4 regions of the Rahnella sp. PD12R genome follow, and region 2 is predicted to be linked to each of the others. Evidence: predicted binding sites of a transcription regulator. Region 2 holds the regulator's gene; each other region holds the start of a gene.

Region 1 (5,966 bases), on a different contig from region 2:
ATATCGTGCTGATTTGCGGCGGGATATTTGGCGGCAGCGCGCTGCTGAGTAAATCGCCGTTGTTGCTGGCGCTGGTGAGCTGGGGCGGCGTGGCATTTTTGCTGTGGTATGGCTGGGGCGCATTCCGTACGGCGTTCAGCAAAAATCCTGAACTGGCGCAGGCCGAAGTGGCGAAGCAAAGCCGCTGGAAGATTGTCGTCAGCATGCTGGCGGTGACCTGGCTCAATCCGCACGTTTATCTCGATACATTTGTCGTATTGGGCAGCCTGGGCGGAAGCCTGAGCCACGATGAACGTTCGTGGTTTGCGCTCGGCGCGGTCAGCGCTTCTGTGCTGTGGTTCTTCGGGCTGGCCATTCTCGCGGCATTACTCGCGCCCTGGTTAAACACCGGGAAAGTGCAGCGCGTCATCAATTTTATCGTCGGCACCATCATGTGGGCGATCGCGATTCAACTCGCGCGTCAGACCGGCGTATTTTGAGTTTTTGCCCGGAAACAGGTTTTTGTCACTAATCTTAGTTTCAGTTGTAACGGTTTATGCTACGGTTTTGCGGATTGATTGAATTAACTATTGCCAGATCTTTGATGATTAATGGAGGCACTGTGAAACTGAAAGCATTGGCTGTAGCAGCGATGTTGGGATTAGGGACTTTACCTTTGGCGTTGCACGCGGCAGAAGTTCCTGCCGGGCCGCACGTGGTGACATCAGGTACGGCAAGCGTTGACGCCACACCGGATATCGCGACGCTGGCCATTGAAGTGAGCGTATCGGCAAAAGATTCCGCGAGCGCCAAGAAACAAGCCGACGATCGTGTGGCGGAATATTTTGGTTTCCTGCAGAAAAACGGAATTGAAAAGAAAGACATCAATGCCGCGAATCTCAGCACGCAGCCGGAATATAACTACCTGAAAGACGGCAGTTCAGAGCTGAAAGGCTACCGTGCGGTGCGTCAGGTTCAGGTGACATTGCGTCAGCTGGATAAACTGAACGATTTGCTGGATGGCGCGTTAAAATCCGGCCTGAATGAAATCCGTTCTATCGAACTGGGTGTGGCAAATCCTGATCGTTTCCGTGACGAAGCGCGTCAGAAAGCCATTGATAACGCCACACAGCAGGCAAAATCTTTGGCAGAAGGTTTCCACACCAAGCTGGGGCCGGTTTACAGCATTCGTTATCACGTCGCTAACTACCAGCCAATGCCGGTTGCGCGGATGTTTAAAGCCACCGCGGCACCAACGCAAAATGATGCCGCTGAAACTTACGAACAGCAAAGCATTCACTTTGATGATCAGGTGGATGTGGTGTTCGAACTCCAGCGTTAATATCTTTCATATTTCAGATATTCAGAGACAGACGTCCATGTAAAAACCCGCCTCGGCGGGTTTTTTGTTTTCTGCGGGGGTAAATCAGTCCTGACGCAATACCTGATGGCCGTGTGCCAGCAGGGCGTCGGTGACTTTACGCATCATGCGGCTTTCCGGCGCAAAGCGGTGCCAGTAGAGCATCCGGCGCTGGAACAGGCCGGGCGTCAGGTCGATAAGTTCGCCGCTTTCCAGTTCTTTCTCGATTTGCAGATGCGGGATCATACAACAGGTCGTGCCCTGACGGGCCAGCTGCACGAAGGCTTCCGACGAGTTAACGATATGACATGGCACGCTGCCCGGTGACAAATCGAAGTTTTGTTGCAGGAACGCCTGGTGCATATCGTCGAGATGGTCAAACGCAACCGCCGGCGCTTTCAGCAGCGCGGAACGGGTGACGCCGTTCGGGAAATACCGATCGGCAAAGGGTTTAGAAGCGACAAACAGGTAATCCAGTGCGCCAAGTTGATCGACCAGACAGCTCGGAAGCGGCTGCGGCTGAATACTCACCGCACCGACCACTTCACCGCGGCGCAGACGTTCCTGCGTCCGGGTTTCATCTTCAACCTGTAAATTCAGGCGGATAGGTGAGTCGACCAGCACAGATTTCAGCGCCGGTAACAGCCAGGTTGCCAGGCTGTCGGCGTTGACCGCCAGCGAAAGCAGCAGCGGCGTATCATTACTGTCGCTGTTGCTGTCACTGCCGAGCCACTCTTCTTCCAGCAATTCCACCTGATGTAACAGGGCCAGTAATTTCTGCCCCTGTTCCGTCGGACGAGGCGGCACGGTACGCACCAGCAGAGGCTGGCCGAACAAATTTTCCAGTTGTTTAATGCGCTGAGAGACCGCCGATTGGGTGATGCAAAGCTTTTGTGCGGCGCGCTCAAAACCGCGCTCACGGATCACCGCGTCCAGTGCCTGTAGCGTTCTATAGTCCGGGCGTTTCATCGGAGTTCTGTCCCTTGGATTTAATTTTATCCGAACACTATGCCACAGATTGTCAGGTTTTGTGGTGAGGAAAATCGGGGCGTTTACAACCCAATTGCACTTAATAAGTGTGATCTGGTCACGCTCTTGTCTGCCCAATCTGCCGGCACATGCTTTATAATCACCGACACTTTTCCGTATTCACGCCACTTACGTTATCAGACAGAGAAGCCATTATGACGCAGGAAGAATTGAAAAAAGCAGTCGGCTGGGCCGCACTGGATTACGTGACCCCGGGCACCATCGTCGGTGTAGGAACCGGATCCACCGCCGCCCATTTCATCGATGCACTGGGTTCCATCAAAGGTCAGATTGAAGGTGCCGTTTCCAGTTCTGACGCTTCAACGGCAAAACTGAAAAGCTTAGGCATTCACGTTTTCGACAGCAACGAAGTGGACTCGCTGGACGTTTACGTTGACGGCGCGGATGAAATCAACGGTTTCATGCAGATGATCAAAGGCGGCGGCGCTGCGCTGACCCGCGAAAAAATCATTGCCGCGATCGCCAAAAAATTCGTCTGTATTGTGGACGCGTCCAAGCAAGTCGATGTGCTGGGTAAATTCCCGCTGCCGGTAGAAGTCATCCCGATGGCGCGTTCTTACGTTGCGCGTGAACTGGTGAAACTTGGTGGCCTGCCGGAATACCGCCAGAACGTTCTGACTGACAACGGCAATATCATTCTCGACGTCCATAATCTGAGCATTCTGGATGCCGTCGCGATGGAAAATAAGATCAACGGAATTGCGGGCGTGGTGACGGTAGGGCTGTTCGCCAACCGTGGCGCCGACGTTGCGCTGGTAGGCACTTCTGAAGGCGTAAAAACTGTCACGCTGAAGTAACCCATCAATAAGCAGAAGATCTGGCTGCTTTTGCTGAAAGCAGCCAGTCATCCCCCTGTCATAACACAATGTTATGAAGATGATAATTTTCTGACTGAATCATCTTTTCTTCAAAAGCCTTAATTTGGTGACTTATGTCACATTTCTCACTAACGCCTCCTGAACGTCTTGCTCTGCAAAATCTAACCAGCAGGAAATGCTGAAAACCAACAGGCGCGGTGAGCCTTCTGCTGTCTGGCAGGCAATCGTTTGTATTGATGATGGCGTATTTTTTGTTATGTTGACTGTGAGCAGTCACCTAGCAGTTCGAATTCAGCCAGAAAAAATATAGGGTCGGGAAATGGCAAAAGTATCACTTGAGAAAGACAAGATTAAATTTTTGTTAGTGGAAGGCGTCCACCAAAGTGCGGTTGATACACTCCGTGCCGCGGGTTACACCAATATTGAATTTCACAAAGGTGCTTTAGATACGGAATCGCTGAAAGAATCGATCCGTGATGCGCACTTTGTTGGACTCCGATCGCGTACTCAGCTGACCGAAGAAGTGTTCCAGGCAGCAGAAAAACTGGTGGCTGTAGGGTGTTTCTGTATCGGTACCAATCAGGTTGACTTGAAAGCGGCAACCCGTCGCGGTATTCCGGTCTTTAACGCACCGTTCTCCAATACCCGTTCCGTCGCCGAAATGGTGTTGGGCGAAATGTTGCTGATGATGCGCGGTATTCCTGAGGCCAACGCCAAAGCGCACCGCGGGATCTGGAACAAACTGGCCGTCGGCTCTTTTGAAGCGCGCGGAAAACGTCTGGGTATTGTCGGCTACGGCCACATCGGTACACAGCTGGGTATTCTGGCGGAAAGCCTGGGGATGCGCGTCTTCTATTACGACATCGAAAGCAAATTGCCGCTGGGTAATGCGCAGCCGATTGCGACTCTGGAAGAACTGCTCAGCACCAGCGACGTCGTAACCCTGCACGTTCCTGAAACGCCAGGCACCAAAAACATGATTTCCGAAGTGCAGCTGGCACAAATCAAGCCGGGCGCATTGCTGATCAACGCCTCACGCGGCACGGTGATCGACATTCCTGCCCTGTGCAATGCGCTGCGCAGTAAACATCTGTCCGGTGCGGCTATCGACGTCTTCCCGGAAGAACCGGCGACCAACAGCGATCCGTTCAATTCTCCGCTGTGTGAATTCGACAACGTTCTGCTGACGCCACACATCGGCGGTTCTACCATGGAAGCGCAGGAAGGCATTGGCCTGGAAGTGGCAGGTAAACTGGCGAAATACTCTGACAACGGTTCAACGTTGTCTGCGGTTAACTTCCCGGAAGCCTCTTTGCCAGCGCATACCGAGAAAGCCAGCCGTTTGCTGCATATCCACGAAAACCGTCCGGGCGTGCTGACCAGCATCAACCAGATTTTCGCGGAGCAGGGCATCAACATTGCGGCGCAGTATCTGCAAACCAGCCCGGAAGTCGGTTATGTGGTTATCGATGCTGAAACGGATGTCACCACGCTGAACACCGCGCTGCAACTGATGAAAGCAATACCGGGCACGATCCGTGCTCGCTTGCTTTACTGACGATCTGCGCAGTAACAGAACATAAACCGCCGAAAGGCGGTTTTTTTATGCCATTTCCCGCAGACGGGAAGATCATACCGATGAGTCGTTTGCCAGATTGCTCAAGGTGTTGAGCCGATGACGGGCGCCATCTCAGGGCATTTCACGAAAATGTCAGAAGTAAAAGAACAGGCTGACAAGACCACAGAGGATCAGTGAAGACAGGGTGATTTCGAACTGGAAGCGGCGCAGCATCATCCACAGTACCTCAGGATAAAAACTGGAGAAAAAAACACCCGGCGAACCGGGTGTAAATTTAGCAGTCCTGGTTATTGCGAGTTAACACCTCACAAAGACTTCTTGGTGACTTCTTATGCTGCTGGTGTTGCTTTTGCAGCTGGTGCAGCTTTCTTAGCATGTTTCACGTGTTTCTTAGCAGCCTGCGCTTTCTGAGCTACCGGAGCAGCTTTCTTAGCATGTTTCACGTGTTTCTTAGCAGCCTGCGCTTTCTGAGCTACCGGAGCCGCTTTCTTAGCGTGTTTTACGTGTTTCTTAGCAGCCTGCGCTTTCTGGGCTACCGGAGCCGCTTTCTTAGTGGCTTTTTTGTGTTTTTTAGCAGCCTGAGCTTTCTGAGCGACTTTCTTATGAGTCTTGTGTTTGGTTACGTGCTTGGCAGCAGGTGCAGCGGTTGTTGCTGCAGCAGCAGGTGCTGGCGTTGCGGTTGTTTCAGCAGCGAAAGCGACAGAAGACAGACCCATTGCAGCGGCTACAACCAGAGCTAATACTTTTTTCATGTTTAATTCCTCAGAGATATCGGTTTATGTGTCTGCCCCACTGCGGGGCCGTTGAGAAGATAATAGACATGACGGATTTTATTGTCCGTGAGGGATTGGTTTCGGCGTGTAACGGTATGTATAAGGGGAATTTTCTGAGGGGGAGTATTATCGGAGAGAAGCATTAACAGTCAGCCGGTCTTTACCATGTCCATACTTTGCCCGGCGTGATCACTTGCGGCAAAGGCACATCCCAGTGTTCCACGGGCAAGGCATCCACTTGCTGGCAATCATGCGCTAAGCCTATCGGATACGGCCCGCCATCCTGCCAGTGCTCCAGCGCGCGGTCGTAGAATCCGCCGCCCATACCCAGACGTTGTCCGTGGCTGTCAAACGCGACCAGCGGCGTCAGGATGATATCCAGCTGAGATAAAGGCAGAACCTTTGTG
Region 2 (5,966 bases):
TAACCTTCCACACCTTCCAGACCTTCGAAGAAGTCAAAGTGCCACCACGCACGGCGGAATTCGCCATCCGTCACCACTTGCAGACCGGCTTCACGCTGCAAATCCACCACGCGGCGGATTTCAGTGTCTTCTACTGCACGCAACTGCACCGCATCAATCTCACCGGCCTGAAACTGTTTGCGGGCTTCTTTGATCGCGGCCGGACGCAGGAAACTGCCAACGACGTCAGCGCGGAACGGAGGGGTTGTACGTTGCATGAAAACTCCTTATTGCATCACGCCCCTGGCGGAATGCGAATGATTTACAAAGTAAATAATTACGTTGCGTTATTTATAGACATCTGGATGTCTAAACGGCTTTAAGGCCATACTGTCATGCAGCCTGTTCACCCACAACAGAGGAATTTTCATGGGACGTGAAATAAATTCATGATCAGGAGGCGACTTCACGCCATAAACAGAAATGAAAAAGCCTGCTATCGGCTGATAACAGGCTTTAGGGAAACTACGCAAATTAAGGTTTTACGGAGACCGGGGAGTCTGAACCCTGAGGAACAATCAGTTTCGGTGCCAGCGTAAACATAAACCGGGTGCCGACGCCGACTTCGCTGAGGACTTCAAGCTTCGAATTATGGTGGCTGAGCGCATGTTTTACGATGGCGAGCCCCAACCCGCTGCCGCCGGTCTGGCGCGATCGCGCCTTATCCACACGGTAAAAACGTTCAGTCAGACGCGGTAAGTGCTGCGGCGCAATACCCGGCCCGTTGTCGCTTATCTGGAACTGTGCGCCGTGCGGGATTTGCTGCCAGCTGACTTCAATCCGCGTGCCCGGCGGGGTGTGATTCACGGCGTTGTACACCAGATTCGACACCGCACTGCGCAGCTGATCTTCGTTGCCAAAGACTTTCAGCTTTTCGTTTACGCGAAACACCACTTCATGTTTCCCGCCGCTTAACGTCTGCACTTCCCGCTCAAGCATACTCAGCATCACCGGAATATCGACCTTCTCGTGCATATCGATATTGGCAGACGCTTCGATTTTCGACAGGGTCAGCAACTGTTTCACCAGCCCGTCCATGCGCCGCGTCTGTTCCTGCATCGTATCCAGCGCTTTGGTGCGGAACGGCTCTTCCAGCTTGGCGTCTTCCATCATTTCCAGATACCCCTGCAACACGGTCAGCGGCGTGCGAAGTTCATGGCTAACGTTGGCAAAGAAGTTACGTCGCGCGCCTTCGAGCTGACGCATCTGCGTTACGTCACGCGCCACCATCAGAAGCTGCCCCTCGGAATAGGGCATCACGCGAAACTCAACATAATGTTCATTATTGAGTTGCAGATTCAGGGCACGGCTGAAGTCACGGGTCTGGATCCAGGTGCGGAATTCCGGATAACGCAGCAGGTTAAAAATATGCTGCCCGTTATCTTCCGGCCAGCGGAAACCGAGCAGATCCTGCGCCAGTCCGTTGCACCAGAAGATATTGCCTTCTTCCGTCGCCAGAACCACCGCATCCGGCAGCGATTCGGCACCGCTGCGGAAACGCTTGATCAGCTGACCTAATTCACGACGACGTCGCCGGTTGCGCATCTGCATCTGGTTCAGCCCGTAAAACAGCGGTTCCCAGCTCCAGCGCCCGTTCGGCGGGGTGATGCTGCGGTCAAGCCACAGCCAGTGAGAGAGTTTAAGCTGGTTGTAATAATTCCAGCCCAGCGCCGCGACGAGCGACGCAAAGAGGAGCCAGCCGAAATGGCCGACGAAAATTCCGAGGATCAGCGCTGGCAGGCAAAAGAGAAAAAATTCGCCGGCCAGACGTTTCCATGACAAACGTTCTAACACACAGATTCTCCGCTGTGGGGGACTCAATAACGCGTTGAGAAACGATATCCGGTACCACGAACAGTCTGGATCATTCTGTCATGTCCACTGGTTTCCAGCGCTTTACGCAAACGACGAATATGCACGTCTACCGTGCGATCTTCCACATAAACGTTAGTGCCCCACACGTTATTGAGCAACTGTTCCCTGCTGTAAACGCGTTCGGAATGGGTCATAAAGAAGTGTAACAACTTAAATTCGGTCGGCCCCATGTCGAGCGCCTGCTCGTTGGCCATCACCCGGTGAGACGACGGATCCAGACTCAGCCCCTGCATGTCGATCACTTCCTCGACCGCCATTGGCGAAATCCGGCGCATCACCGCTTTAATACGGGCAACCAGTTCTTTTGGTGAAAACGGTTTGGTGATGTAATCATCGGCACCGACTTCCAGGCCGCGCACCCGATCTTCTTCTTCACCGCGGGCGGTCAGCATCATCACCGGAATTTCGCGGGTCAGTGCTTCACGTTTAAGGTGCTTAATAAACTGAATACCGGAACCACCAGGTAACATCCAGTCGAGCAGGATCAGTTCAGGGTAAGGTTCAACTAACTGGCCAATCGCTGAATCAAAATCTTCAGCTTCTACTGCCTGATATCCATTCTGTTCCAGTACAAAACACACCATTTCACGGATTGGAGCTTCGTCTTCAACCACCAATATACGTCTAGCCATCGTAGGTCCTGCCAATAGGTTAGCGATCTTTTATTTGATTGCGGGCGCCATTATGCGTCAGTTTTGTGACAGATTTATGAATGAAAATGATGGTTCATTTAAGGCAAATATGACAGATAAATTCCCGCCATCCTGCTGAAATTGGTCTGATTTATCGGGGACAGGTTCCCCCGCCGACGTTTATACTTTGCCCCATTGTCGTCATACAGGGTTCACACGGGAGTCTCATGCGCCTGATCCACACCTCCGACTGGCACCTCGGCCAGTACTTTTTTACCAAAAGCCGCGCCGCTGAACATCAGGCATTTTTGCGCTGGCTGACCGGTCAGGTGCAGCAGCATCAGGTGGACGCCGTCATTGTCGCCGGAGACATCTTTGATACCGGCTCGCCGCCCAGTTACGCCCGCGAGTTGTACAACCGCTTCGTGGTGGAATTACAACAAACCGGCTGCCAGCTGGTGGTGCTGGCCGGAAATCACGATTCCGTCGCCACGCTCAATGAATCCCGCGAACTGCTTTCGTGCCTGAATACGCGGGTGATCGCCACCGTAGGCGAAAATCTGGATGAACAGGTTTTGGTGCTGAATACCCGCGAAGGCCAGCCCGGCGCGGTGTTGTGTGCCATTCCGTTTTTGCGTCCGCGCGACTTGCTGGCCAGCCAGGCCGGGCAGTCCGGCAGCGACAAACAGCTCGCCTTGCAGGAAGCCATTGCGGCGCATTATGACGCACTGTATCAGGCAGCGCTGGCTAAACGTCAGGAACTTGGTTTGCCGTTGCCCATTATCGCTACCGGCCATCTGACCACCGTCGGCGTCAGCACGTCTGACTCCGTGCGCGACATCTATATAGGCACGCTCGACGCCTTCCCGGCGCAGGCCTTTCCACCGGTGGATTACGTGGCGCTCGGGCACATTCACCGCGCCCAGTGCGTCGCAAAAACCGAACATATCCGTTACAGCGGCTCACCCATTGCGCTGAGTTTCGATGAGCTCAGCAAAACCAAAAGCGTTTACCTGCTTGATTTCGATGGCGCTAAGCTCAACGCCATCGACACGCTGGAAATCCCCGTTTTCCAGCCGATGCAGATCATTAAAGGTTCTCTCGCAGACATCGAAAAACAACTGACGCAGTTTGCTGACGGCGATGCCGGTAAACCGGTCTGGCTGGATATCGAAGTCGCCACGCAGGACTATCTCAGTGATATCCAGCGGCGTATTCAGACGCTGACCGCAGATTTGCCGGTGGAAGTCGTTCTGCTGCGCCGCAGTAAAGAACAGCGCATCAGCAGCATCGAACAACAGGAAAAAGAAACGCTCAGCGAACTGAGTGTCAGCGAAGTGTTTGAGCGGCGGCTGGCGCAGGAAACCGATCCCGACGAACCGCGTCAGGCGCGGATGCGCACGCTGTTCGCTCAGGTTGTCAGCCAGGTCACCAGCGGCGAGTCCGCAGAGGATGCCGCCCGATGAAAATTCTCAGTCTGCGTTTAAAAAACCTGAACTCGCTGGAAGGCGAATGGAAAATCGACTTCACCGCTGAGCCTTTTGCCAGCAACGGATTATTTGCCATCACAGGCCCGACCGGCGCGGGGAAAACCACCCTGCTGGACGCCATCTGTCTGGCGCTGTATCACCAGACGCCGCGTCTGAACGTCACGCCGAGTCAGAATGAACTGATGACCCGCCACACCGCCGAATCCCTGGCAGAAGTCGAGTTTGAGGTTAAAGGCATTGGCTACCGCGCGTTCTGGAGCCAGCGCCGGGCCAAAAATTCGCCTGACGGTAATTTACAGGCGCCCAAAGTAGAACTGGCGCTGCTGGCCGATGGCAAAATTCTGGCCGACAAAGTGCGCGATAAACTTGATGCCATCGCCGGGCTGACCGGGCTGGATTTCGGCCGTTTCACTAAATCTATGATGCTTTCACAAGGCCAGTTCGCCGCGTTCCTGAATGCCGATGCCAACGACCGCGCGGAATTGCTGGAAGAACTGACCGGCACCGAAATCTACGGGCGGCTTTCTGAACGCGTGTTTGAACAACATAAAGAAGCCAAAAATCAGCTCGACGGTTTGTATCAGCGCATGGCCGGAATCGAGTTGCTCAGCGAAGAGCAGCGTCAGGCCTTCGAAACGGAACTGGCCGCGCTGAACGCGCAGGAAATTATCCTCAGTCAGCAGGCGCTGCAACGCCAGCAGGATCTGAACTGGCTGCAACAATGGCAACAGGTGCAGCAAAAGCATCAGCAATCTCAGCAGCAGCTGACGGCGGCGGAGCAGGAAAACCTCGCCGCAGCGCCGCAATTGCAGCAACTCGCGCGCAGTGAGCCGGCTGAAAAGCTGCGTCCGCTGCTCAGCGACCGGTTGCGCTGCGAGAAAGAAACGCAGGAGTTACAGCAGGCACTTACACAGCTGGTTCAGCAGCAGGAACAACAGGCGGCGCAGATGACGCCGCGGGCTTCGGTGCTGGAACAGGCGAAAGCCGCTCGCCAGAATCAGGCCGGAGAGCAGCGCAAGCTCCAGACGCTGATGGACGAAAAAGTTCTGCCGCTGGATAACGAGATTGCCCGGTGGCACAAATCACTGACTGACACGCAGCAGGCCGTCAGTGAAGCACAGAAACAGGCCAGTGAGCACAGCGCGATGCTGGCGAAAATCACCGAAGAGCGCCAGAAACTGGAGGCACAGAGTCAGCAGCATCAGGCGAAACACGCCACACTGACCGGTGCGCTTCAGGTTCAGCAACAAAATCAGGCCGAACTGGAAAAACAGCAACCACTGACGACGTTGCAGAAACGGCAATCTGAACTGGCGCAGCTGCGTCCGGTGCGTCAGCAGCTGTTTTCACTCGCACAAATTTTCCCTCAGCTCGATTCGCGTGTCCGTCAGCAGCATCAGGATTTTGCGCAGAATCAGACGGCAATCGCGGAAGAAGAAGAACGCCTTGGCAGAATCCGCCTGCAATGCCAGAAACAGCTCGAGCATCTGAATGATGTCAAAGCGCGGCTGAAAAGCGAGGAACTGATCGTCAGCCTGACGGCAGAACGCGCGAATCTGCAAAGCGGCCTGGCCTGCCCGCTGTGCGGTTCCACCTCGCATCCGGCGATTGAAAGTTATCAGGAGATCAAACCGTCTGAAACGGCGCAGCGTGTTGAGAAAATGCAGCTGGAATTTGATGCAGCGAAAGCCAGCGGAATCGAACTGGCCGCGAAAATTAAAAGCCTGAAAGAACACCAGTTACGCCTGAAAACGCAGCTTGAGCACGACCAGCAGCAGCTGAACGCACATCTCGAAAACTGGCAGAAAATCAGCGCTCCGCATGGTCTGACCTTCACGCTGATGGATGCGCCGGACATTCAGCAATGGCTGGCGTCATGCGATCAGGAAGAACAGCAAACGCAGGAAACGCTCCGCCAGCATGAACAGCT
Region 3 (5,966 bases), on a different contig from region 2:
CTTAGTACTGGAAACTTCCTGTTACACCATATGATGCTTTGGACATCTTAATTGAGGCAGAGTTTCACACTGGTTTTTGTTATATTTTGGAACGTGAAGGTTACTTTGGTTTCTCTTTTTGAGGTGGTTTATGAAAAAAATTGCATGTCTTTCCGCATTAGCTTGCGTTGTAGCACTGGGTGTTTCCTCTAGCGCATTCGCTGGTACCAGCACCGTTTCTGCTGGCTACGCTCAGGGTGACGCACAAGGCGTTGTAAACAAAGCAAACGGCTTCAACCTGAAGTACCGTTACGAGCAAGATAACAACCCACTGGGCGTTATCGGCTCTTTCACTTACATTCAGGACGATAGCAACCCGACTTCTGGTGACTACCGTAAAGCACAGTACTACGGCATCACTGCAGGTCCTGCATACCGCATCAACGACTGGGTTTCTGCTTACGGCGTGATCGGTCTGGGCTACGGTAAATTCCAGTACAACGAAAACGTGGCTTCTACCGCTAACCGTGAAAAATCAGACACCAGCGATTATGGTTTCTCTTACGGTGCTGGTCTGCAGTTCAACCCAATCCAGAACGTTGCTCTGGACGTTTCCTACGAACAGTCCCGCATCCGCAGTGTTGATGTTGGCACCTGGATCGCAGGCGTGGGTTACAGCTTCTAATTCTTCGCCCTGTGTAACGCTCGCCGTTACCCTATCGCGAAAACAAAAACCGCTCGAAAGAGCGGTTTTTTTATGTCTGTGAACTGGTACAGCATCGTTAAAACTCCTTTTCATTGATCGTACAACCAGCGGCCTGCTTTGGCCGATTCTATTAACATTCCTATGGTGAAATCAGGCACGGGAATAAGAATTCTTTTTTTAAAAGGATTCCATGAAAAAGGTTCATACGGATAATAATTTTCAACAGAAAAGTTATCTCTCTGAACGTTAAATTCAGAAAAATACTTATCCATTAAATCCTCCGCTTCTCCTACATCTAACTTTAAATCTGTATCAAGATCCGTCTCCGGAGTAAAAATCTTCTGCCTCTTCTTATTATTGAAAAGATAAACGCCGTTAAAAGGCCTGACAAGCGCGTATATGCGTTGTTCAATATCATCTACCATATTTTATCTTCACTCCGCGCAAGCATGTTGTAGTCTCTTAATGGCGTGTTTATGAATCCTTGTATATTACGGGGGACAAAATTCAGCAATATAGAGGAAGTGAACTCTGCTGTTAAAAAGCCTATTTGTTGATCTGGGTTATATATTTTGTGTTATTTTGCAGGGTTTTAAAAATATAATTGATGAGCCGTTAACTATTTCACTAATCAGTCTGGCTTAAATGAAATGAGAGTTTTTTAAGACAAGTAATTTAAATAATGAAGTTGAAATTATGCCTTTCCTGCAGGGATGGCTGGAAAGGCCCTCTATTATTGGTCCGGATAATGAAATCTACTTATTTAATTTCAGCCGGAATATAGAATAAAGGGCTAAGGTATTATCAAATCCCGCTAAACCAGTTATAACCCTGGTCTTCCCAGTAACCGCCCGGATTATTATTGGTGACGAAAATCGCGCCGATATGTTTGGCGTTTTTGAAGCCTAACTTGGTGGGCATTCTCAGCCGAAGCGGGTACCCGAAATCCGGAGGCAGTGGTTTGCCGCCAAAATCCAGTGCCAGAATGGTTTGCGGATGCAGCGCGGTGGCCATATCGATGCTTGAGTAATAGCGATCATCGCATTTAAATCCGACATATTTAGCCGTCAGATCGGCTCCGACGTGCTGAAGAAATGTTTTGAGCGGCACGCCTTTCCACTGCCCGATAGCGCTCCAGCCTTCAATGCAAATCAGGCGGGTGATCTGGCTTTCCTGCGGCAGGCGCTGAAGTTGTTCCAGCGTCCACGAGGCTTTCTTTTGCACCAGCCCGGACACTTCCAGCCGGTAATTCGGGATGTCGATTTCCGGCACATTGTACTCGGGGTAATACGCGTTGAAGCGAAACGGTGTCGTAATCTGGTCGGCGCGGTAAGTTTGCGCCAGCTTCTGCCCGCCAAATAACCAGCCCTGAACGCGGTCATTCCAGCGCGACATCGCCCACAGCACTTTGTCGACTTCGTCGCCGTCCTGCAAATTACAGCCGGTCAGCATGGAAACTGCACCGAGCGTTAATCCTGAGCGCAGCAGTAAACGGCGCTGTATATTCACCAGCTGCTTGCGCTGATCGGGCTCCAGAATGATTTTTGGCCGTTGTGATTTTTCACTCATCGGCGCTTTCCTCTTTGTTCATTGCCTTGCCGCCGGTGAGCATCGCCACAAATGTTTTCGGCACCAGCACCACCATCAGGACATGAATGACTACGAACAGCATCACGCCACTCATCGCAAAAAAGTGCACATAACGGGCAATATCGAACCCGCCGAACAGCCACACCAGCCCGCTGAACTGCACTGGTTTCCAGATGGATAAACCGGATAGCACCAGCAGTAGCCCCAGTAGCAGAACACCGCTGTACATCAGTTTTTGCACGGCGTTGTACTGGCCGAGTTTATGGGGCAGATGGAAGGTCAGGGCACGGACGGTATCGCGCCAGACGCTGCGGGCTGAAAACGGGAAAAAGTCCCGCTTAAAATGGCCGCTGAAAACGCCCCACAGCAGATAAAACAGAGCGTTAGCTGCCAGCAGCCACATCACGGCGAGATGCCAGGCGATGTTGCCGCCCAGCCAGCCGCCGAGCGTGGTGTTTTGCGGGAACGTAAAGGGAAACAGGGGATCCGCGTTATAAATCCCCCAGCCGCTCATCACCATGCCAATCATTGCCAGAAGATTAATCCAGTGGCTGATACGCACCGGCCAGGAATGGATCCTGCGTTTTCGAACTGAAGAGGGCTGAGGTTTCACGGTAAATCTCCTGTTAAACAGCCTGATTACATCGGTGGCGCGATGCCGTCTTTACCGGCGGCGATGCCACGGGCAACCAGCGCACCTTTGTCATCTTTCATGGCGAACAGCACGATTTTAGTGCCCGGTTTCAGCAGGCTGCGGTCGCCCGGTGCCAGCAGAACCACAGGAACGTCGTCAGGAACAACAACGGTTTTCTCAGCATCGTGATACTTCACGGTCAGCGTGCGGCCATTGCTGTTGACCAGTTTGCCGACGGTGCCGTTGGTCATGGTGTTGATTTTGCCGTCAGCGGATTCAAACGGGTTAAAGCCTTCACCACTGCCGCGCAGGCTTGGCGCAAAGACGTGGACTTCCAGCGCTTTCAGCGTGCCGTTAGCCTGCGGAACCGCGGCGGTACCGATGAAGCTGTCGGGTTTGATATCACTGATCTGGCCTTTGGTGACGGCGTTGATCTTGGTCTGGTCAGTCAGCTTCACATCGAGCTTTTCACCCTGACGGGTGGTGATTTGCACAGATGAGTCATTAACTGAATCAATGGTTCCGCGCGTCGGTTTAATCACGTTATCGGCCGCGAAGGCGGATGTCATTCCGCTGCACATCAGCAGGGAACCCAGTAATAAACCGGCAAGGCGTGTAGGTGTGTTCATGATCAACTCTCCATTTTCTAGCGTTATTTCATTCTGTTAGATGAATCACTGAACCGGCCAGTGATGAATAACTTCATTAAGAGTGGACGATAAACCGGGATTGGTTGATGACAAGTTGATGACAAAATTGTCATCAAAGGTGTCTGATGAAACTGATAAACTTCCTCTGAATCATTCTTTGGGAGAATGGTCTTGCGGCGCCGAGGGCCTGAATGCGGATACTGGTGATAGAAGATGATGTCAGCACAGGCGACTACCTGAAAAAAGGGCTGACGGAGGCGGGTTACAGCGTGGATCTGGCGCGCAACGGCGCGGATGGCCTGTTTCTGGCGCTGGAAGAGGGATATGACACCGTGATCCTCGACGTCATGCTGCCCGGCCTTGATGGCTGGCAGGTGATGGAAGTGCTGCGTAAAAAAAGTGATGTGCCGGTGCTGTTTCTGACGGCGCGTGACGAAGTGCAGGATCGCATTCACGGGCTGGAGCTCGGCGCTGATGATTATCTGATTAAACCGTTTTCATTTACCGAGCTGGTGCTGCGCATCCGCACCTTACTGCGTCGCCCGACGGCACGCGAACCGGACACGTTTTCAGTCGCCAATCTGAATCTCGATGTGCTGCGCCGCCGTGTGACCCGTCAGGATCAGACCATCGCGCTGACCAATAAAGAATTTATGTTGCTGGAGCTGCTGATGCGCCGGGAAGGCGAAGTGCTGTCGCGCACCATGATCGCCTCGCAGGTCTGGGACATGAATTTTGACAGTGATACCAACGTTGTGGATGTGGCGATCAAGCGCCTGCGCGCCAAGGTGGATCGCGCCTTTGAGGTGAAACTGATCCATACCGTGCGTGGCATTGGCTACGTTTGTGAAGTGCGCAATGACTAACGTGATGAAAGAAACTGCCCGCCCGTCCGCCTCAAAACGAGCGATGTCGCTGACCTTGCGGGCGACTTTGCTGTTTGCGCTGATTGCCTCGCTGGTGGTCAGCGCTGTCGGTTTTTATCTCTATTATTCGATGGATAAAGAGCTGGTTCGCCGTGCTGATTATCAGGTCAGCGGGCGCGTGCAGTATTTCCGCCATCTGCTGGCGAATGAATTTCCATTATCACAGCTGAGCCGCAATCCCGGTTTGTTTGAAAATATGCTCGGCAACGAGCGCGATATTCTGACTTTTCGTCTCGAAGGCGAGCTGCCGCTGATTAACGTCAATCCTTCGCAGCTGATCTTACCGCCGGTTGCGCCGGTGCCTCACGGCCAGCCGCTCACCCTGGAGACCGTGCATCACCTGATGGCACCGGACGGAACGCCGGTGCGCTTTGCCCGTGCAAGTGTGCAGATTGAGGATGGCAGAACGGTAGAAATTACCGGCGCGCATTTCATGACAGAAGAATCGCGTCTGCTGGAAACATTCCGCTGGGAAATCATTGGCGCCGTGCTGTTCGCCTATTTGCTGATTGCCGCACTCGGTTATGTTGTGATCCGCAGAGGCTTAAAGCCTTTACGCAACATGGCGCAGGAGGCCACCCAAATTCATCCCTCCAGCCTGTCGACCCGGCTGAGCACGGAGAATGCGCCGCAGGAATTGCAGCAACTTATCTATTCTTTCAACGACATGCTGGAAAGGCTTTCGGAAGGCTATCAGCGCCTGACCCAGTTTTCAGCCGATCTGGCGCATGAGATCCGCACGCCGGTGGGCGCGCTGATGGGGCATTGCCAGGTGGCGTTATATCAGCCGCGCTCGGTGGAAGAGTATGAAACGCTGCTGGCAAACAATATGGAAGAGCTGGAACGTATTTCCCGCATGGTGGAAAACATCCTGTTTCTTGCCCGCGCCACCGACGCACGGTCTGTTTTAACCATCACCAGTATTGATGTTTCCTCTGAAATCACCCGTATTCAGGAATATTTTGAAGGTCTGGCGGAAGAGCGTGAAATGGTGTTGTACGGCGAAGGGCAGGGGATTTTGTACGCGGACGCTATCTTGTTTCAGCGCGCGATCAGCAATCTTGTCGCCAACGCCGTGCGTTACGGGCACGAAGGCAGCACCATCATGATCAGCGCGCACCCGCAGGGGAAAGGCATGGAGGTTCATGTGACCAGCCAGGGCAGTCCGATCCCGCCGGAAAAACTGGGCAAACTGTTTGACCGTTTCTACCGGGCCGATGCATCGCGCAGTGAAGGCGGCAGCTCCAGCGGTCTCGGTTTATCGATAGTTCAGGCGATCATGGCACTGCATCAGGGAAGCGTTCGGGTAACGAGTTCGCCGCAGGGTGAGACCCGGTTCACGCTGTCATTCCCGGGGCCATTATCCGATCCGGATCACAGGCTTTCTTAATAATTCTTCAACGGTTCGGAAAAAGTTCAGAAAATTTTAGAGAAAATTCATTTTTTACTTATTGAAAAGTAAGGGTTTCGTTAATTTAGTT
Region 4 (5,966 bases), on a different contig from region 2:
AGATTCCAGGCTGACCAGCAGCGGCTGATGCAGATGCGAGAATTTCTCCAGCGCGGTACGGCAGATTTTATCCGCCACATCGCCGATACGTTCCAGCTCAGAAATGGTTTTGATAATCGCCATCACCAAACGCAGATCGCTGGCGGTCGGCTGGCGCTTGGCAATAATGCGCACGCACGCTTCGTCAATCGCCACTTCCATCAGGTTAACTTTGTCATCACCCTTGATGACGCGCTGCGCCAGTTCGGCATCCTGATTGTGCATCGCGGTGATCGCATCAGTCAGTTGCTGTTCAACCAGCCCGCCCATCGCCAGAACCTGCGTACGGATGTGCTCGAGCTCGGCATTAAACTGGCCGGAAATGTGTTTATTTAAGTTCAGGTTGTCCATCGTTCTTACCTCAACCGTAGCGGCCAGTAATGTAATCTTCAGTCTGTTTGCGCGCTGGCGAAGTAAACAGCGAGTCAGTGTCACTGTATTCGATCAGCTCACCCAAATACATAAACGCAGTGCGGTCTGAACAACGCGCAGCCTGCTGCATGTTGTGGGTCACGATCACCACGGTGTAATCAGATTTTAGCTCGGTGATCAGCTCTTCGATACGGCCGGTTGAAATGGGGTCCAGCGCCGAACACGGTTCATCAAGCAGGAGAACATCAGGACGGATAGCAATGCCGCGCGCAATGCACAGACGCTGTTGCTGGCCGCCGGACAAGCTGTAACCGCTCTGGTGCAGCTTGTCTTTGGATTCATTCCACAAAGCGGCTTTGGTCAGCGCCCATTGCACGCGCTCATCCATGTCCGTACGGGAAAGTTTTTCAAACAGACGGACACCAAACGCGATGTTGTCGTAAATCGACATCGGGAATGGCGTCGGTTTCTGGAAGACCATGCCGACTTTGGCACGCAGCAGCGCGATATCCTGTTTATCGACCAGAATATTTTCGCCATCGAGCAGAATTTCGCCTTCTGCATGCTGCTCAGGGTAAAGCTGGTACATTTTGTTAAACGTACGCAGCAGCGTGGATTTACCACAACCTGACGGGCCGATGAATGCCGTGACTTCGTTCTTAGCGATATCCAGGGAAATATTTTTCAGCGCGTGGAACTTACCGTAATAAAAATTCAGATCGCGAACCTGAATCTTGCTGTTGGATGCGTCAGTCATTCGACTCATTAAGACATCTCTCTTTTGCGCGCGCCGCTGTGCGACGCCGGGTAAACAGTGACGGCAGAGTGAAAAGCTCTGCCATCAGTAATGAATTAACTTACTGCTTCTTCGCGGCGAAGATCACACGCGCCAGAATGTTCAGCAACAGCACACACACTGTAATCAGCAGCACGCCTGCCCAGGCCAGTTGTTGCCATTCGCCAAACGGGCTCATCGCAAACTTGAAGATGGTCACCGGCAGGTTGGCGATCGGCTGCATCATGTCGGTGCTCCAGAACTGGTTGGAGAGCGACGTAAACAGCAGCGGTGCGGTTTCGCCGGCGATGCGGGCGATAGCCAGCAAAATACCGGTGATAATGCCGGAAACAGAGGCTTTCAGGGTGATCGCAGAAATCATTTTCCATTTCGGCGTCCCCAGCGCATAAGCCGCTTCACGCAGGCTGTCCGGCACCAGTTTCAGCATGTTTTCCGTGGTACGGATAACAATCGGGATTTGCAGCAACGCCAGCGCCAGTACGCCCGCCCAGCCAGAGAAGTGCCCCATTTTCGCCACCATGATGGTGTAAACGAACAGGCCAACCACAATGGAAGGAGCAGAAAGCAGAATGTCGTTGATGAAGCGAATGAATTCCGCCAGCCAGGATTTACGGCCATATTCTGCCAGATAAATCCCCGCCATCACGCCCAGCGGCGTACCGATAACCGTCGCCCATAAAATCAGCAGCCCGCTACCCGCAATGGCGTTCGCCAGACCACCGCCTGCCGTATTTGGCGGCGGTGTGTTTTGGGTAAACAGCGCCAGGGACATGCCGTCTACGCCTTTCACGACGGTCGTGAACAGGATCCAGACCAGCCAGAACAGGCCAAAAAGCATGGTCAGCATGGAAATCATCAGCGCCAGACGGTTCTTCTGACGGCGCCATGCCTGACGTTTGCGACGCGATTCCAGTAAGGCTGCGTTACTTTGCATTTCGAGTGTCGTCATCTTAACGGCCCTCTTTCTTAGCCAGACGCAGAATCATGACTTTCGACAGCGCCAGAACAATAAAGGTGATAACAAACAGGATAAGGCCCAGTTCCATCAGCGCGGACGTGTGCAGACCCGCTTCAGCTTCGGCGAATTCGTTCGCCAGCGCCGAGGTAATACTGTTGCCGGGCGCATAAAGCGAAATGCTGTCGAGCTGGTAGGTGTTACCGATAATGAAGGTCACCGCCATGGTTTCGCCGAGCGCACGGCCAAGACCGAGCATGACACCGCCGATGACACCATTTTTGGTGAACGGCAGCACGATGCGCCAGATCACTTCCCAGGTCGTACAACCAATTCCGTAGGCCGATTCTTTCATCATGACCGGCGTTTGCTCGAACACGTCACGCATGACGGAGGCAATGTACGGAATAATCATGATGGCCAGAATGACGCCTGCCGCCAAAATACCAATACCAAATCCCGGGCCGGCGAAAAGCGCGCCAACAATCGGAATCCCGGAAAGCACATCACCGACCGGTGTCTGGAAATACTGCGCAAACAGCGGAGCGAAAACGAATAAACCCCACATGCCGTAAACAATACTGGGGATCGCCGCCAGCAGTTCGATGGCAATACCCAGCGGACGTTTCATCCAGTTAGGTGCCAGCTCGGTGAGGAATAATGCGATACCAAAACTGACGGGAACGGCAATCAGTAAGGCGATAATCGAGGTCACGACAGTACCGTAAATAGGCACCAGTGCGCCGAACTGCTGATTCGGGGCATCCCATGTTTTCGTCCACAGGAAGGATAATCCGAATTTTTCAATGCTAGGCAGCGAAGCAATAAACAGCGAGACGATGATTCCGCCCAGCATTAATAACACGATCAGCGCAGCCAGTTTGACCAGCGCGCCGAAAAGGATGTCACCGTTTTTGCTTGGTGCTTTGATAGCCGGCTTGTATTCAGCCATACCACTCTCTTTTAATTAAGATTTAATTCCCTCCCCGGCCGGAGAGGGAATGAAGCAGAAGACTTGTACTCTATATCAGACGAGACGTCAGATCCTAGTAAAGTGCTTTGCCGCTGCTATCTTTGATATTTGCTTTCCAGGCTGCACGAACCTGCTCAACCACTGAAGGTGGAAGCGTTGCATAATCCAGGTCAGTCGTCAGTTTATTGCCGTTTTTGTAAGCCCAGTCGAAGAACTTCAGAACTTCAGCACCTTTGGTCGCATCCTGCTGATCTTTGTAAATCAGGATGAAGGTGGTGGAGCTGATTGGCCACGCGTTGTCGCCTTTCTGGAAAGTCAGGTCCTGAGCGAAGGTTTTGCTCCAGTCAGCGCCTTTAGCTGCTGCACTGAAGGATTCTTCTGTCGGGCTGATCGCCTTGCCATCCGCATCAACCAGTTTGGTGTAAGCCAGGTTGTTTTGTTTAGCGTAAGCATATTCTACGTAACCGATTGAGCCCGGCAGACGCTGTACAAATGCGGCCACGCCATCGTTACCTTTGCCGCCCAGACCGGTAGGCCAGTTAACTGTTGAGCCTGAACCGATTTTCTCTTTCCACTCGTTGTTCACTTTTGCCAGATAGCTGGTGAACACGAAAGAAGTACCGGAACCGTCAGCGCGACGAACAACGGCGATATTAGTATCTGGCAGTTTCACGCCCGGGTTCAGCTTAGTGATCGCTGCGTCGTTCCACTTTTTGATTTTGCCCAGGTAGATATCACCCAGCGTTGCGCCGTCCAGCGTCAGCTGACCTGATTTGATACCCGGGATATTCACAGCCAGTACCACGCCACCGATCACGGTAGGGAACTGGAACAGGCCGTTTTTGTTCAGATCTTCTTCTTTCATCGGAGCATCGGATGCGCCGAAATCAACGGTCTTGGCGATGATTTGTTTCACGCCGCCAGAAGAACCGATGCCCTGATAGTTAACCTGAGTGCCGGTTGCTTTCTGGTATGCATCCGCCCACTTAGCGTAGACAGGTGCAGGGAAGGTGCCGCCAGCGCCAGTCAGATTACTAGCAGCGAAAGCAGACATTGCTGTGAGGGAGAAAGTCGCTGCTACAATACCGGCGACGGTGTTACGCATCAATTTCATGTTCCACTCCTAGTGGTTTTTTTTTGTTCGACCCAGGTCGAGATTTATAAAGTGTTTGGCACAGGAGGAAAATAGGACAGTTTGGTGACAGTAAAATGTACGTTATGTGACAGTTTTATGACACCGATCACAATTTAGGCGAGATGGGCAAACTGAAGCGGACTGATCAAATAAAAACCGGCCCGAAGGCCGGTGGCAGCGGAAAGGGATGCGGACTTAACGCCCTTTCTTTTTACGTCCTGGCTGAGCAAAACGTTTACGGGAAGCTGAATTTCCGTCGGGTTTCTCGGTATTTTTCGGTTTTGTGACAACCGGTTTTTTGGCCTGTGCAGGTTTAGACTGCGTTTTTTTGGCCGGCTTTTCTTCCGAAGTTGAGTTTTCAGTCAGCCTGAATAATTCGACCAGCTCATCGTCCGTCAAATCACGCCATTCCCCCAAAGGAAGGCCTTTCAGGTTGATGTTCATGATCCGCACACGCTCAAGCTTGGTGACTTCAAAGCCAAAATGCTTACACATACGGCGGATCTGGCGGTTAAGCCCCTGAACCAGCGTGATGCGAAATACAAAGGGCGCTTCTTTCTTCACTTTGCATTTTTTGGTCACCGTTCCCAGCATCGGCACACCCGCGCCCAGGCCGGTAATAAACTCATCCGTCACCGGTTTGTTGACCGTTACGACATATTCTTTTTCGTGGTCGTTGCCCGCACGCAGGATTTTATTGACCAGATCACCGTGGTTGGTCAGTAAAATCAGGCCCTGAGAATCTTTATCCAGACGCCCGATAGGGAAAACGCGTTTGCTGTGGTTAACGAAGTCACTGATGTTGTCCCGCTCACCGTCTTCCATCGTGGTGATGATCCCCACGGGCTTATTGAGCGCGATAAGTACTAAATCTTCTTCATCACGTGGTTCAATCAGCTGGCCGTTAACTTTCACCACATCACCGGCAAATACTTGTGCGCCCACGGAGGCGCGTCTGCCATTGATAAAAACGTTTCCCTGTTCAATGTAACGATCGGCATCACGGCGTGAGCAGATCCCGCTCTCGCTAATGTATTTGTTGAGACGAATGGAGGGGTTGGACAGCATTCAGCAAATCACCTTCGTAAAAAGGCGGACTATACCTTATCCGTGGCGGCTAACGAAGCCTGAGAGAGGAGAATCGTGACCACGCCTTAGCCTTTTAGAAATAAAAAAGCGCCCGGGATGTGCGCTTAGCAGGCAGTTTCAAAGCCAGCGAGGCTTATTCTACTGTGACCGATTTGGCCAGATTACGTGGCTGGTCTACGTCAGTACCTTTTATCAGCGCGACGTAGTAAGACAGCAGCTGCAACGGAACCGTGTAGAAAATCGGTGCGACGATTTCTTCAACGTGCGGTAACTGAATGATCTTCATACCGTCGCTGTCAGTGAAACCGGCATCCTGATCGGCGAAGACATACAGCAGGCCGCCGCGGGCGCGCACTTCTTCGATATTCGACTTCAGCTTTTCCAGCAGTTCGTTGTTAGGTGCAACGACGATCACCGGCATATCCGCGTCAATCAGCGCCAGCGGGCCGTGTTTCAGCTCACCTGCCGCATAGGCTTCAGCATGAATGTAGGAAATCTCTTTCAGCTTAAGCGCACCTTCCATCGCGATCGGGTATTGATCGCCACGTCCGAGGAACAGCGCATGATGTTTATCAGAGAAGCCTTCCGCCAGCGATTCGATGGTTTT

What was found. Region 2 encodes PhoB, which activates phosphate uptake and scavenging genes when phosphate is short. Its sites were predicted from a motif close to CTGTCATAAAACTGNCNNAT; they were not measured.
Region 1: the regulator PhoB is predicted to act here: its motif matches at 3,242-3,261, upstream of serA (phosphoglycerate dehydrogenase).
Region 3: the regulator PhoB is predicted to act here: its motif matches at 3,644-3,663, upstream of KWG64_RS02010 (heavy metal response regulator transcription factor).
Region 4: the regulator PhoB is predicted to act here: its motif matches at 4,354-4,373, upstream of pstS (phosphate ABC transporter substrate-binding protein PstS).

What each region holds. Positions count from the first base shown of each region.
Region 1 covers NZ_JAHTMS010000016.1:95,912-101,877, reverse strand. The annotation lists gene argO (arginine exporter ArgO) at 1-479, shown strand, start outside; gene KWG64_RS23465 (oxidative stress defense protein) at 602-1,321, shown strand; gene KWG64_RS23460 (LysR family transcriptional regulator ArgP) at 1,406-2,308, opposite strand; gene rpiA (ribose-5-phosphate isomerase RpiA) at 2,524-3,186, shown strand; gene serA (phosphoglycerate dehydrogenase) at 3,527-4,765, shown strand; gene asr (acid resistance repetitive basic protein Asr) at 5,116-5,538, opposite strand; gene KWG64_RS23440 (5-formyltetrahydrofolate cyclo-ligase) at 5,720-5,966, opposite strand, start outside.
Region 2 covers NZ_JAHTMS010000002.1:650,638-656,603, forward strand. The annotation lists gene KWG64_RS07045 (cobalamin-independent methionine synthase II family protein) at 1-257, opposite strand, end outside; gene phoR (phosphate regulon sensor histidine kinase PhoR) at 514-1,833, opposite strand; gene phoB (phosphate response regulator transcription factor PhoB) at 1,857-2,546, opposite strand; gene sbcD (exonuclease subunit SbcD) at 2,774-4,012, shown strand; gene sbcC (exonuclease subunit SbcC) at 4,009-5,966, shown strand, end outside.
Region 3 covers NZ_JAHTMS010000001.1:420,547-426,512, reverse strand. The annotation lists gene ompX (outer membrane protein OmpX) at 131-664, shown strand; gene KWG64_RS02030 (DUF1493 family protein) at 775-1,110, opposite strand; gene KWG64_RS02025 (molybdopterin-dependent oxidoreductase) at 1,490-2,254, opposite strand; gene KWG64_RS02020 (cytochrome b/b6 domain-containing protein) at 2,247-2,888, opposite strand; gene KWG64_RS02015 (hypothetical protein) at 2,915-3,538, opposite strand; gene KWG64_RS02010 (heavy metal response regulator transcription factor) at 3,751-4,425, shown strand; gene KWG64_RS02005 (heavy metal sensor histidine kinase) at 4,418-5,875, shown strand.
Region 4 covers NZ_JAHTMS010000005.1:27,359-33,324, reverse strand. The annotation lists gene phoU (phosphate signaling complex protein PhoU) at 1-390, opposite strand, end outside; gene pstB (phosphate ABC transporter ATP-binding protein PstB) at 401-1,168, opposite strand; gene pstA (phosphate ABC transporter permease PstA) at 1,269-2,156, opposite strand; gene pstC (phosphate ABC transporter permease PstC) at 2,158-3,114, opposite strand; gene pstS (phosphate ABC transporter substrate-binding protein PstS) at 3,209-4,249, opposite strand; gene rluF (23S rRNA pseudouridine(2604) synthase RluF) at 4,466-5,338, opposite strand; gene glmS (glutamine--fructose-6-phosphate transaminase (isomerizing)) at 5,493-5,966, opposite strand, start outside.